Regions from separate parts of the Providencia sp. PROV004 genome, predicted to be linked through region 3. Evidence: predicted binding sites of a transcription regulator. Region 3 holds the regulator's gene; each other region holds the start of a gene.
What was found. The regulator LexA, encoded in region 3, represses DNA repair genes until DNA is damaged. The targets are predictions, from matches to a motif close to TNCTGTATGTACATACAGNA.
Positions count from the first base shown of each region.

Region 1: a site for LexA is predicted at 2,569-2,588, ahead of sulA (SOS-induced cell division inhibitor SulA). Genes of this name have one in related genera too.
Region 2: a site for LexA is predicted at 2,433-2,452, ahead of FVA69_RS03190 (DinI-like family protein). Genes of this name have one in related genera too.

Region 1 is NZ_CP042859.1:3,074,936-3,079,231, forward strand. It holds gene yccS (YccS family putative transporter) at 1-1,656, shown strand, start outside; gene FVA69_RS13980 (TfoX/Sxy family DNA transformation protein) at 1,760-2,374, opposite strand; gene sulA (SOS-induced cell division inhibitor SulA) at 2,606-3,127, shown strand; gene ompA (porin OmpA) at 3,483-4,296, shown strand, end outside.
Region 2 is NZ_CP042859.1:730,328-734,623, forward strand. It holds gene FVA69_RS03180 (hypothetical protein) at 1-397, shown strand, start outside; gene FVA69_RS03185 (hypothetical protein) at 623-2,065, shown strand; gene FVA69_RS03190 (DinI-like family protein) at 2,104-2,382, opposite strand; gene sltY (murein transglycosylase) at 3,129-4,296, shown strand, end outside.
Region 3 is NZ_CP042859.1:465,742-470,037, forward strand. It holds gene plsB (glycerol-3-phosphate 1-O-acyltransferase PlsB) at 1-1,120, opposite strand, end outside; gene FVA69_RS02040 (diacylglycerol kinase) at 1,247-1,621, shown strand; gene lexA (transcriptional repressor LexA) at 1,758-2,375, shown strand; gene zur (zinc uptake transcriptional repressor Zur) at 2,534-3,049, opposite strand; gene FVA69_RS02055 (TonB-dependent receptor plug domain-containing protein) at 3,492-4,296, opposite strand, start outside.

The DNA.
Region 1 (4,296 bases), 2.0 Mb from region 3:
GTAAGGCCATTGCAAGATGCAATAACCCAATGTTATCAGCAACTTTCAGCTTATTTAGACGCAAAAGCTAACTTATTTGATCCTGATTTAGAAGATGACTACCAACGCTCTGTTTATGATTTAGCATTAGTAAACAGCCACTTGGTTAGCACCATGAACCAAGCAAAAATTGCATTATTGAGTCGATTAAAAGGGGATCGGGGACAAAAAGGTACACGAAATTCGCTACAATATTATTTTGTTGCTCAAGACATTCACGAACGAGCAAGTTCATCCCACATACAATATCAACAGCTTAGCCGCACTTTACGTCACTGTGATATTTTATTTCGTTTCCAACGCCTATTAACCATGCAAGCGAGAGCCTGCCAACAAGTTGCTCAATCTGTTTTATGGCGTAAACAATACCAACATAATCCTCGTTTTGAACGTACCTTCGCTTACATTGAAAAATCGCTACAGCTACTAAAACAGCAATCGCCTGAGCTTCATGAAATTAAAGCCCTGTATAACCTACTTAAAAACTTAAAAGGAATTGATGTTCAACTTAAAGGCCTGAGCCTTGAGCAAAGTGCATGGCAGCAAAATAATAAACAGGTAGAGCAGTTATCTGATGAATCGTTATCAGGTATTAGTGATATTATTTCGCGGGTTAAGCACCATTTAACGCCAAAATCATCTTTATTTCGCCATGCAGTAAGAATGTCAATTCTCCTTTGTACTGGCTATATTATTATCCAACTATTTGATATGGAAAGAGGATATTGGATATTACTCACTAGCTTATTTGTATGCCAACCTAACTACAGCGCCACTAAACGCCGCTTAGCCCTTCGCATAATAGGAACTATTGTTGGTATTCTCATTGGTTTACCTTTGCTGAATTTAATCCCCTCAATGGAAGGGCAACTTACGCTAATCGTTATTTCTGGCTTACTGTTTTTTATGTTTCGCAGTAGCCAATATGCCCAAGCAACATTATTCATCACACTTCTCGTTTTGTTTTGTTTTAACCTATTGGGCGAAGGATTTGATGTTGCACTTCCACGGATCATTGACACATTAATTGGTTGTTTTATTGCATTACTTGCCGTTAGCTTTATTTGGCCAGATTGGAAATTCCGCCAACTCCCCCAAGTCATTCAAAAAACCATGGATAGCAACTGCCGTTATTTAGATGCTATTTTGCAGCAGTACTACCAAGGTAAAGACAACCGCCTTGAGTACCGAGTTGCACGTAGAGACGCACACAATAATGATGCAGAGTTTGCATCGATTGTTTCCAATATGGCTTCTGACCCTAAGTCTTATCGAATCACCCAAGAACAAGCTTTTCGCCTTCTTTGCTTAAACCATACTTTACTCAGTTATATTTCAGCATTAGGTGCACATCGTGAAAAAATGCAAAATGAAAGTAATCTTTCATTACTCAACGATGCTATTTGCTATGTTGAATCATCCTTGCAAATCACAACCATTGACCCACTAGTTATCGATGAAAAATCAGATAAACTTCGCCATAGTCTATTACACCGCATAGATTATATTTCAACCAGTGATGACGAAAAAACGTTGCTTATCATGGAGCAAACTAAGTTATTGCTTGAACTAATACCTGAGATACGGCAAATCATTCGCACTATCAGTGCAACATAAATATACCGATGAGCGGGTATTAAAATTCTAAATACCCACTCATCTTCATATAGCGTATATGTAATATTGATTATATTAATAGTAAAAGTCGTTTTCAGTGAGTTTAGGCTGACGTCAACTCAAAACTATTATACCAAGCAATTAGCTCTTGTTTGATATCCTTAGGCAAAACAGCACTATGACACCCTTCTATTGCAGCTGCTAAGCCAATCAGTAGCTTGATACTGGGGTTATTCCTACCATGTTTTTTTAGCTTCATAAAACAAGCCTTTGCGCCCATCATGCGCAAATCGTCAACATGAGATACGCCAATTTTCCCTAGAGCACGCTCAACTGACATATTCATATTGGGTAAATCTTTTATACGCATGGTCATTGATTGCTTTTGTTTTAATTCCTCGATAGCTGAACGGTAAGCCAACTCAATATATTGGAGAAACAAAACTTCGTCATGCCAAACTTGTTCCGAAAGTTGATAGTACCGCATTTCCAATGGAATACCTTTTTTACTATAAACTAACCGATTAAACCCTAACGCTTCAAAGTGGCTCCTCGCTACTAAACAACCTCGTAAATAAAAACATTCATCAAGTACCAGCCCCACAATTGCATCATCGACTAGTAAACAAAATCCACCAAAATGATTTTTACGTTTTAATGCGCCAAATTGACTTAACAAACCGGATAAATAAAAAATTTTTTCTTCTTCTAACAACATTACCAAACTCCTTTTTGGGTATGCTCAATTTTCATCCTTTAGAAAATTAATTTTATAATTTCTTTTTTTACAGATAATTACGCGTAACCAATTTTGAGAGTTTCCATAAAAAATGCCAAGAAGAATGCGGAGAAAAACAACAAAGTTGCGAAGCGCTTTGAAAAAATAGTCTTGATATTGGATGGATATACAGTTACTGTATGTTCATACAGCATTGTAACGAGGTAAATTATGAGCATCTATTCTTGGAACAACTCAACAGAACATTCTCTTAATAATTACGCACAATCAATCCCTGCTACAGGGCTTACCAATAGCTCTATACAACAAGGTATGGTGAGCGAACTTGTTTACGATGAAAAACACCCTATTATGGATTATATTTTATTACCAATGCTTCGTCAGTTTGGGGTTCAATCACGCTGGTTACTTTGGCTAACTCCAAATAAAAGGCTAAGTAAACACTGGTTAGAACAATCAGGTATACCTACTCATAAAGTTATGCAATTAAATCATATGGAAGATATCACTACGATTGATGCTATGGAAAAAGCACTAAGAAGTGGTAATTATAGTGTAGTTCTAGGGTGGCTACCGGAAATAAGCGAGCAAGATTTTGTTCGCTTACAATATGCAGCTCAAGAAGGTCGTTCTATCGGTTTAATTATGCGCCCACAAGAAACATATAATATGGTTAGCACACATGCAGGACAGCCAAACCACTTAAAAATTCACTCAAATCATTATCACTAGCTAAGATTAAGAATTTTCTTACTAAATTTAACCTTTAGAAATATTTATCTCTAAAGTTAAATTAAAAGTATTGTAGATCAATCAGATAGATAAAAAATAATCATTACGAAAAATATACATATCTCTCTGATTTATACACTAAAAAAATACTTTTTTTAACGATTATTGCTCACTCTACTTGTATCTTTTTAAGTTCGTTGTAGACTTTAGCTTGTTCGGCTTATGGCATTATTTTTTTACTTTTATTATTTTTTTGTAGATAATGTCTGCGAAACCTAGCAAGTAAATTAAACCAATGGCATATAATAAGGCTCAGCGAAGCCAAGCCAATATTGGATGATAACGAGGCGTAAAAATGAAAAAAACAGCTATCGCAGTAGCAGTGGCAGTAGCAGCTTTTGCAACCGTTGCACAAGCAGCTCCAAAAGATAACACTTGGTATACCGGTGCTAAATTAGGTTGGTCTCACTATGAAGACACTAGCCTGAACCCAGCAAAAACTGGTACAGACTATGCAGGTTGGGGCACTGTTGGTAACAGCACTGACCGTGACACAATCGGTGCAGGTGCCTACGCTGGTTACCAATATAACCAATACTTAGGCTTTGAGCTAGGCTACGATTGGTTCGGTAAAATGAAATACAAAGGCGCTGGTAACAGCGGTGACCTGAAATCTATGGGTGTTTCATTAACTACCAAATTAAGCTATCCAATCATTGATGACTTAGACGTTTACACTCGTTTAGGTGGTATGGTTTACCGCACTGAAGCTAAAGCTCACCAAAATGGCGAACGTTTCAAAGAAACTGACACTGGCGTTGCACCTGTATACGCATTGGGTCTTGAGTACGCAATCACTCCAGAGTGGGCGACTCGTTTAGACTACCAATGGGTTAGCAACTTAGGTGACAAAGACAATATCGGTACTCGTCCAGACAACGGCATGCTGAGTGTTGGTGTTGCTTACCGTTTCGGTCAAGCTGATGCTCCAGTTGTTGCTCCAGCTCCAGTTGTAGCTCCTGCTCCAGTTGTTGAAAACAAACGTTTTACTCTGCGTTCAGACGTTCTGTTTAACTTCAACAAAGCAAGCCTGAAACCAGAAGGTCAAGAAGCTCTGAATGAGCTGTACAACGAACTTAGCAGCATCGACCCAACTCAAGGTCGCGTAC
Region 2 (4,296 bases), 260 kb from region 3:
TGCATTTACGAATGTGCAACCCGCCCAACTGGATACACCCGGCTTTGGTTTGAAAATTCGTAATCTAGAAGGGAAAGTCACGTTTAACTCTCAAATGGGCGTAATGACTCGGCCTATTACCGTTCCCGGCAATCAAATACCGCTAGGTTCAGGTATTAACGTTGATCCCATTCGTCGGCCCATGTACACACCGACAAAGGTCGGGGAGATATTCAGCAGCGATGGTGGTTTAGGCTGGTGGCGAGACTTAAATATCGGTAATTTAGGAGAGTCTCAAATCAGTTTATTTCAAACCAGTACCTCTCAACAGCGTGGTTATCACGGCAATCAAACGATAGCCCGAACCGCAACACCCGCTATTTTTCTAGACGCTGCAGATTATTTTCCTTTTCCATAGGTAACCATATGAAACAAATGAAATATGCGATATTCGCAGGAATGGTCGTGCTTATTGCTGCGTGCAAATCTCCTGTAACAGTTACGCACGAAGTATGTGAAGGATTATTTGTGGTCACACAATCAGACAAAAATGAGTTCAAACAACATCACTGTATGAAGTAATAAACGAATATCAATAAGCCGCGCAAGCGGTTTTTTTACGTTCAAAATTCAAGGAAACACCATGATTTATGAAATTGGCACTATCTCAACAAAGGCTAACGACCCGAAAATCACAGGTAAAAACACGTTATGGAAAAACAGCGTGACGAAAGTCTCTGTGGGGCAAATTATCCTTATCCAGTCGGGCAATACGATATATCAAAACAGCATTCGCTCGGTGGAAAGCGATACACAAATGACGTTAAGCTTTCCCGTTCCAGTGGCGCTAACAGATGTGAAATACGTTATTTCAATCACGATGATTGGTTCAGTATCAGACGGTGTTAACAAAGCAACAGCGATGGTTACTGAAAGCTATCAACTGATGATGATAATGAACCGACTCATGACCGAATCCGGTGTGATTAAAGTGGTGTTACCTGATGGCACTGAAATGCAACTGAGAACGGAGAAAGAAAGGGATAGGCTGCTAGATGGGAAGTTTGATAAAAATGGTGGGGATATTAAAGGGAATGTTACTGCTGAAGGTGATGTTGCTTCCAAAATGGGGACGTACTTAGTTAAGCTTGAGACCCGTGGAAATAAAACCTCAATAGTATCATCAAAGGACTATGAGAGGTTTAATATTCACACTCTTCAAGAAAAGAGTGGCGCATTAATGCATGTTGGTGATTTTGGATGGGCCGGTGTTGGTGATTCAGTTAATTTAAGTGAATCCGAGTTTATCTCAAAATTAAAGTCTGGAATACCAAGTCAAATAACCAGAAATGATTATGCAAGTAGTAACTTTCATTTTCAGTATAGTGCTATCGCGTATTTCAGAGCGTACAGTATATTTACTACAATATCAGCAAGTCAAAATGGGGCGGGCGTTAAGGTTATTGGTGGCGATGCATCACAACAGCACGTATACAACTTACTAACTGACAAAAACACCACTAAAGACTCCAACGGAAACTTAAAAGCCGCATCCCCGGTGGTAAAACTCTTCTCTGATGACATTGAGTTAAACGAAGAATCTGAAGGCGTTGAAATGGAGCATCTTGGTGTTGGCCATTACCTCATTAAAGGGGTTGTGGGTTTTAATGCCGATGGTGCATGGGGTATCAATAACGGCTTTGTCATTCCTCAAGACCATAACGGTAAAAACATGGTTCTCATTGATTACGAGGTGAGACCTGATGGTGATATTGAAGTTTTTGTTTTCCACCAACAGAACGCAGATATGCCAGAACGTTTCCAGAACAAGCGCATTAAGCACTTTGATGAAGAAGGCGTGCCTGTTTACTTCGAAAACTACGAACCTTGTGACGTACCTGAATCCCGCTGGATAGACATGCGTGTCGAAATGCCACCTAACTCACTCTACAATCAAAAGCAAGCTGAAGCACAGAGACTCGCTAAGCTAGAAGCAGAGCGATTAGCACAAGAAGAAGCTAAACGTGTAGCAGAGGAAGCGGAAAGGGCAGAGCAGGAAGCAGCAACACAGATAGAAGAGCAATAAAAACCAATGCGCCAGCTCGAGTGGTTGGCGCATCTAGATCACTTATCAAAATATTCCACTTCGGCTTCTTGGGTTTCAGGAAGCCAATCACCATCGATAAATATCTCTTCCAGTGTTTCTTCAATATATGTTTTCTTATCATTCTTCCCAAGACCGTCAATAGATACATTATCTTGAGTCCCCCAGTTTATATCGATATTTAGATCTGGATATTTGGCACTTAATCTTTTGGATATTTCATTTCTTAATGCTTCAAAAGTACCTGTAGGTAACTGACCTTTTTTATTGCGGTTAAAGCGGATCTTGATAGTAACCATAAAACACTCCTTCGCAGGTTAATTAACTGGATTTATATACAGTAAAATATAACTGTAATTATATACAGTAAATTACAATCAAAGATCAAGAAGTATCGCTCAACTAATGAAAAATCATGGGGCATAAATGGGGCATGGAATTGCTAATTAGTGCATGTATGTGCGAGGTGTTATTTTTAAAAAGTCTTGTTACTTATTGATTTTAATAGACTGTGCGTGAATGTGCGTACTACTGAAATAATGACTCAACACACTATAAACGTATTGAGCCAATTTATTTACCTTTTGATTTATAAAGGGAATTTTAATTTTCTGTTTCTATGCAGTAGGAATACATGACCTACTGCGATTGGATAAACAACAATAAATATTTTGGTATGAACTATACCTGATTGCGTATGTGATGGTCTAGGCTATCTGCGTTAACTCGAGAGTAAAAACCTAATAAATATAAAGTAAAAGACTGTAAAGTCGAAAAATTCAAGAACTCTCCGCTGTTACTAAATAAAAACTTTCGGTAGCATTCATAGTATTGATATATGTTTAATATACCCGTAATCCTTCAAGTTGCAGCGCTTTTCGTTGAGGTGTAAGTGACAGCACTAGGCTAGCCGAGTTACATAGTTTATCTATGCTCCCCCGTCTATCTTCGCTTGTCGCCTACCTGCAACTCGAATTATTTGGGGTATATATAGGTTAAGGTTTTCCTGTATTTTGACTTTAGTTTAGCGATGGAGCGAGTGAATATGAAAGGTTGGTTATCGGCAGTACCTGTAACAATGTTGCTGGTTTCCAGCACAGTATGGGCGGATTCCTTACAGGCACAGCGGGAGCGTTATCAAGCAATTAAGGTTGCATGGGATGCCAATAAAATGGATGAAGTCGAGCGCTTGCTGCCGACCTTGCATGATTATCCACTTTACCCTTATCTCGCTTATCGTGAGCTAACTCAAGACTTAGATATTGTATCACCTCGCCAAGTTCAGGAGTTTATTAATACTTACCCGACGCTACCCGTTGCTAAAAACTTAAAAACTCGATTTGTGAATGAGTTAGCCCGTCGTCAAGAGTGGAAATCATTGCTGGAGTTTAGCCCTGAAGCCCCAAAACCTGCAGAAGCACAATGTAATTTTTATTTTGCTAATTGGGCTGTGGGAAATAAACAAGTTGCATGGCAAGGGGCAGAAAAAGCCTGGTTAAATGGCCGTTCAATGCCGAGTGCTTGTGATAAGTTATTTAATGAATGGGAAAAAGCGGGTTATTTAACCCCTGAAATGACTCTTGAGCGCATTAATTTAGCCATAAAAGAGGGTAATACTTCGATTGCGAGTTATTTAGCTAAACGTTTACCACCAAGTTATAAAACGATTGGTGATGCGTTAGTGAAATTACAAAATGACCCAGCCTCAGTTGTGACATTCGCCAAAACGATGACGCCAACGGATTTTACTCGCCAAGCCACCATCGCGGCTTTTAGTCGTTATGCACGTCAATCCCCTGATGCGGCTCGTACGGTACTTAATAGCATAAGTTCTGCACAAAAAATGAACATGGCAGAAAAGCAATTACTTAAAGACAGTATTGCTTGGCAATATATGGGAGATGTGACCCCTGAACAGGCTCAATGGCGTGATGAGACCATTCAAGAAAGCAATTCATCTTCATTGAGAGAGCGTCGTGTTCGTTTGGCATTAGGGGCTGGCGATAAGAAAGGTGTCGCTTCATGGTTAAATCGCTTGCCAGCGGAAGTGAAAAATAAAGAAGAGTGGCAATATTGGCAGGCCATCACGTTAATTGATGCAGGTAAAAAAGCAGAAGGTGAGACGTTACTTCGCCAATTAACTGAAAAACGCGGTTTCTACCCAATGGTTGCAGCACAAGTTTTAGAAGTAGATTACCCTGTATACGTTAAAA
Region 3 (4,296 bases):
CACTTAAATATTCACGGAAAACGGTCGAATACAGTTTATTGCCTTTGAACGTTCGGCGAATAAAAAAGGCCCCTAAACGACGGAAAATAGGCCCAGCAGGCCAGAAATTGAGGTTGATCCCCGCGGCAATATGGGGTGGAACTAGCCCTTGATGGTATAGCACATATGAGAGCAGTAAGTAGTCCATATGGCTACGGTGGGATGGCACATAAACGATTTCATGGCCGTCTTGTGCTAGCTGGCGGACTCGTTCAGCGTGCTGAACATTAATGCCTTGATAAAGGCGATTCCAAGTCCAACTAAGAACCCTATCCGTTAAACGTACTGCTTCATAAGAGAAATTGGCTGCGATTTCTTCCATCATCCCAACGGCATTTTGCTGAGCTTTTTTGAGTGGAATTTTTTTACTGCGCGCTTCGTCTTCAACGGCTTTTTCAATTGCTTTTGACGTCAATAACTTATTAAACAGCTCATAACGTGCAGGGAGTTTAGGCCCAACTGCTGCGAGACGTTGGCGCGAATAGTGAATACGTGCGACACGAGCAAGTTTGTTGGCAATAATGGTGTCTGTACCGTGGTCTTGTGCCATTTTCCCAATTGAGACAATCGGAGATAAACGTACGAAGCTGTCACGTCCTAACCATAAAACGGCGAAGAATTTTTGGATGCCATTTAACAGTTTCAGTGGTGGTGCTGGGGTATGGCCTTCACGACCAGGTGAGCGCCCAAACATCACGGATGCCGGTAGCATTTGAATATCTAGATTTGGGTTGTTTTTATGCAAATCTAAATAAGCATGGAATGTTTTTACTGAATCCTTACGTGGATTCGGTGAATAATAGCGAAAAACACGTGGGCCATCATCGATAAAAACGTAGGCCGGAAGCTTCGTTCCATTGATATCATTGTCGACCAGCGGGTCTGGCAGACCAATAGCTAAGCATTGGTGCCGTAGCGTGAGGAGGTCAGACTTCGAATGATAAGGTAATACGTATAGGGTTGGCCTGTTGACATCAAGCTGCAACTCAGTGATGGGATCCGAAGGAATTAGTTTACTTTTTACCAATAATTTAAGTGGTAAATTCAACGTGTTGTAATATATTTTACGCCATAGTGACATAAATGATTATAGCCTCTTGTTAACAATGCTGCGCAATCATACCAGAAATACATGGTTAGATCTGTTACTGACAATTCACTTTGACCGTAAAAATCGATTATTGTTTGTATTTTTTAAGGAATAAATATGGCGAGTCAAGTTAAGGGCTTCACGCGAGTGATTAAAGCTGCGGGGTATTCCCTTAAAGGTTTGAAGGCAGCTTGGGTTAATGAAGCCGCATTTAGGCAAGAATCTGTTGCTGCAATTATCGCGATTTTTATCGCATTTTATTTAGATATCAGCTATATAGATAGGATTTTGTTAGTGAGTTCTGTTGTTCTGGTGGCAATAGTCGAATTACTGAATAGCGCGATAGAAGCCGTAGTTGACCGTATCGGAAGTGAATATCATGAACTTTCAGGGAGAGCTAAAGATATTGGTTCTGCCGCGGTATTTGTGAGTATCGGTTTAGCGTTGTTTATTTGGGTACTTGTATTATGGCAGCGCTATTTCCCTGGTTAAGGTGTTTGGTTACTTAATCAGGTAAAAAGAAAATAAATCGATAACAAATGCTTAAATTGAGCGATTTAACTGTTCCAAATCTTCATTTACCTGTATATACTCACAGCTTGACTGTATAAACAAACAGGGGAACGGAATGAAAGCACTGACGGCTCGACAACAGCAGGTTTACGATCTAGTGCGTGACCACATTTCGCAGACGGGTATGCCTCCTACACGCGCTGAGATAGCAGCAAGCCTTGGTTTTCGTTCGCCTAATGCGGCAGAAGAACATTTAAAGGCCTTAGCGCGTAAAGGGGTTATTGAAATCGTCTCAGGTGCATCTCGAGGTATTCGTCTGCTTCTTGAAGAAGAAACCGAAGATCAGGGGTTACCTCTGATTGGACGTGTAGCTGCTGGCGAACCATTATTAGCACAGGAACATATTGAGAGCCACTATCAAGTTGACCCTGAGCTGTTTAAACCACATGCAGATTTCTTATTGCGTGTGAATGGGATGTCCATGAAAGATATTGGTATTATGGATGGCGATTTATTAGCTGTGCATAAAACACAAAATGTACATAACGGGCAAGTAGTGGTTGCACGTATCGAAGATGAAGTCACTGTTAAACGTTTTAAGCAACAGGGTAACCGTGTTGAGTTAATAGCAGAAAACCCAGAATTCGAACCTATTGTTGTTGACTTGCGTCAGCAAAATTTCACTATTGAAGGTTTAGCGGTTGGGGTTATTCGTAACAGTGATTGGTATTAATTTTCGTTAGCAACCAGCTGTGTTACAGACGGTGAAGACGATTGCAGGCAGATTTCATGGTTTTATTCTGAAGTCTGCCTGTTTTGTTTCCTTTCTTATATTTTTCTCTTCTCTATTTTCTCTTTGCATTTCATCAAACGATCTAGCAGTCCGGCTATTTACTTTTTCTTAGGGGTTACAGGTTGTTCGTGGTTATGATGACAATGTTCATGATCTTGGCAGCTATTCACTTCGTCGCAATTTTTACATAAACCATGGTTTTCCACTACGGTATGCCTTAAGCGGAATTGGTGTTCATCTGCCAAATTAATAATTGCGGCTTCTATCGTTGTGCAATCACTTTCCGTTACGCTTCCGCACTGGTCGCAAATTAACATAACAGAGATATGGCTTGGGTTATCAAAATGGTGACAAACAACATAGCTGTTGGTTGATTCGATTTTATGGATAAAACCTTGCTCCATTAAGAACTCAAGGCCACGATAAACGGTAGGTGGCTTAGCCTGAGGTTCAATTTCACGTAGTAAGTCGAGTAAATCATAAGCACTGATCGCACCATGCTGTTGTGCTATTAGGCTCAATACCGTTTCTCTCTGTGGTGTCAACCTGACGCCTCTTGATTGGCAAATATGTTCTGCCATCGCAAGAACTTTTTTTTCACTCATCTTTTCCATTTTACTGACCCCACCCGTTGAAAAATGCAAATGTTTACTGCACACAAGTTTATCACAGTTTCTTGAACTATTGAGAATCAAGAGATGAATGCGGTGCTATCAAAAAATTTTAGCTTTGCTGAGTTTTTTTTGACTAATAAATAAAATATAAAAAATGATATTTAATTTTATTTAAAAATAAACAGATAAAATGAAACATATATTAAACAAATTTATTATAAATTCATAACTCATGATGAACAATTAATTGAAAGATTTAGTTTTAATTTGATGTAATTTTAATTAAGACTTATCTTGCCTTTAATTTACAACCTTCTTTTCTCACCCTCTAAAGCTTACTTTATGGGGTTTATGTTTATTATTTTTGCAGGAGCACAGATTAATCTTATTTTATTTATATAATATTAGGCAATGATTAAAGTCATTGCCTAATATATTTAGATTAGTATTTATATTCAATACCTAACCAATAATTACGACCCTCTTCGATATACCCATTAGTATATTCATATGATTTATCGAATAAGTTATTAACTGATGTATTAACAGATATTCCTTGTCCAAAGTCATAATCTAAACGTAGGTCAGTTTTGGCATATCCACGCACTTTGCTATCTGCATCGACATAATTAAAGGCCCAGCTTCTTGCTTCTTCGGTTACAGTGATGCTGAATGGCTCATAAGGGGTAAATTTCACCCAAGCGAAGGCTTTGTGGATAGGTAATTCAGCAACATGTTTAACGCTGTAGTGTTTTGGATCAGCATGAATGTAGCCGTAACTTAAACCCGCTTCTAACCAATCGGTAATTTGCCCGTTAGTCCCTAAATCAATGCCAAAGTAGTCAACTTTGCCGCTGTTACGATTTTCGAGTATATAACCTCCATCCTGATTAGTACCGACACGATGCGCCATAATGGCATCAGTTACATGGTTATAATAGAGACTTGAAGTATATGACCAAGTGGGTGAGATATGTCCCTTGTAAGTCAAATCATAGGTAAGAGCACGCTCAGTATCGATATGTGGGTTAATGACGAATGTGTCGTCACTTTTCATTTTTTCTTTGGTATAACGCTCTTTTTGCGTTGGGAAACGGCTTCTTTCTGATATAGAAAATTGAACGGTATCTTTATTTTCTAAATGATAGCGAGCCATGACTTCCCAGTTGAACGCATGTTGGCTATTGCCATCGTATTTTTCAAAATCACCAGATTTGTAATCATAGCGCTTACCATCAGCACTTTTG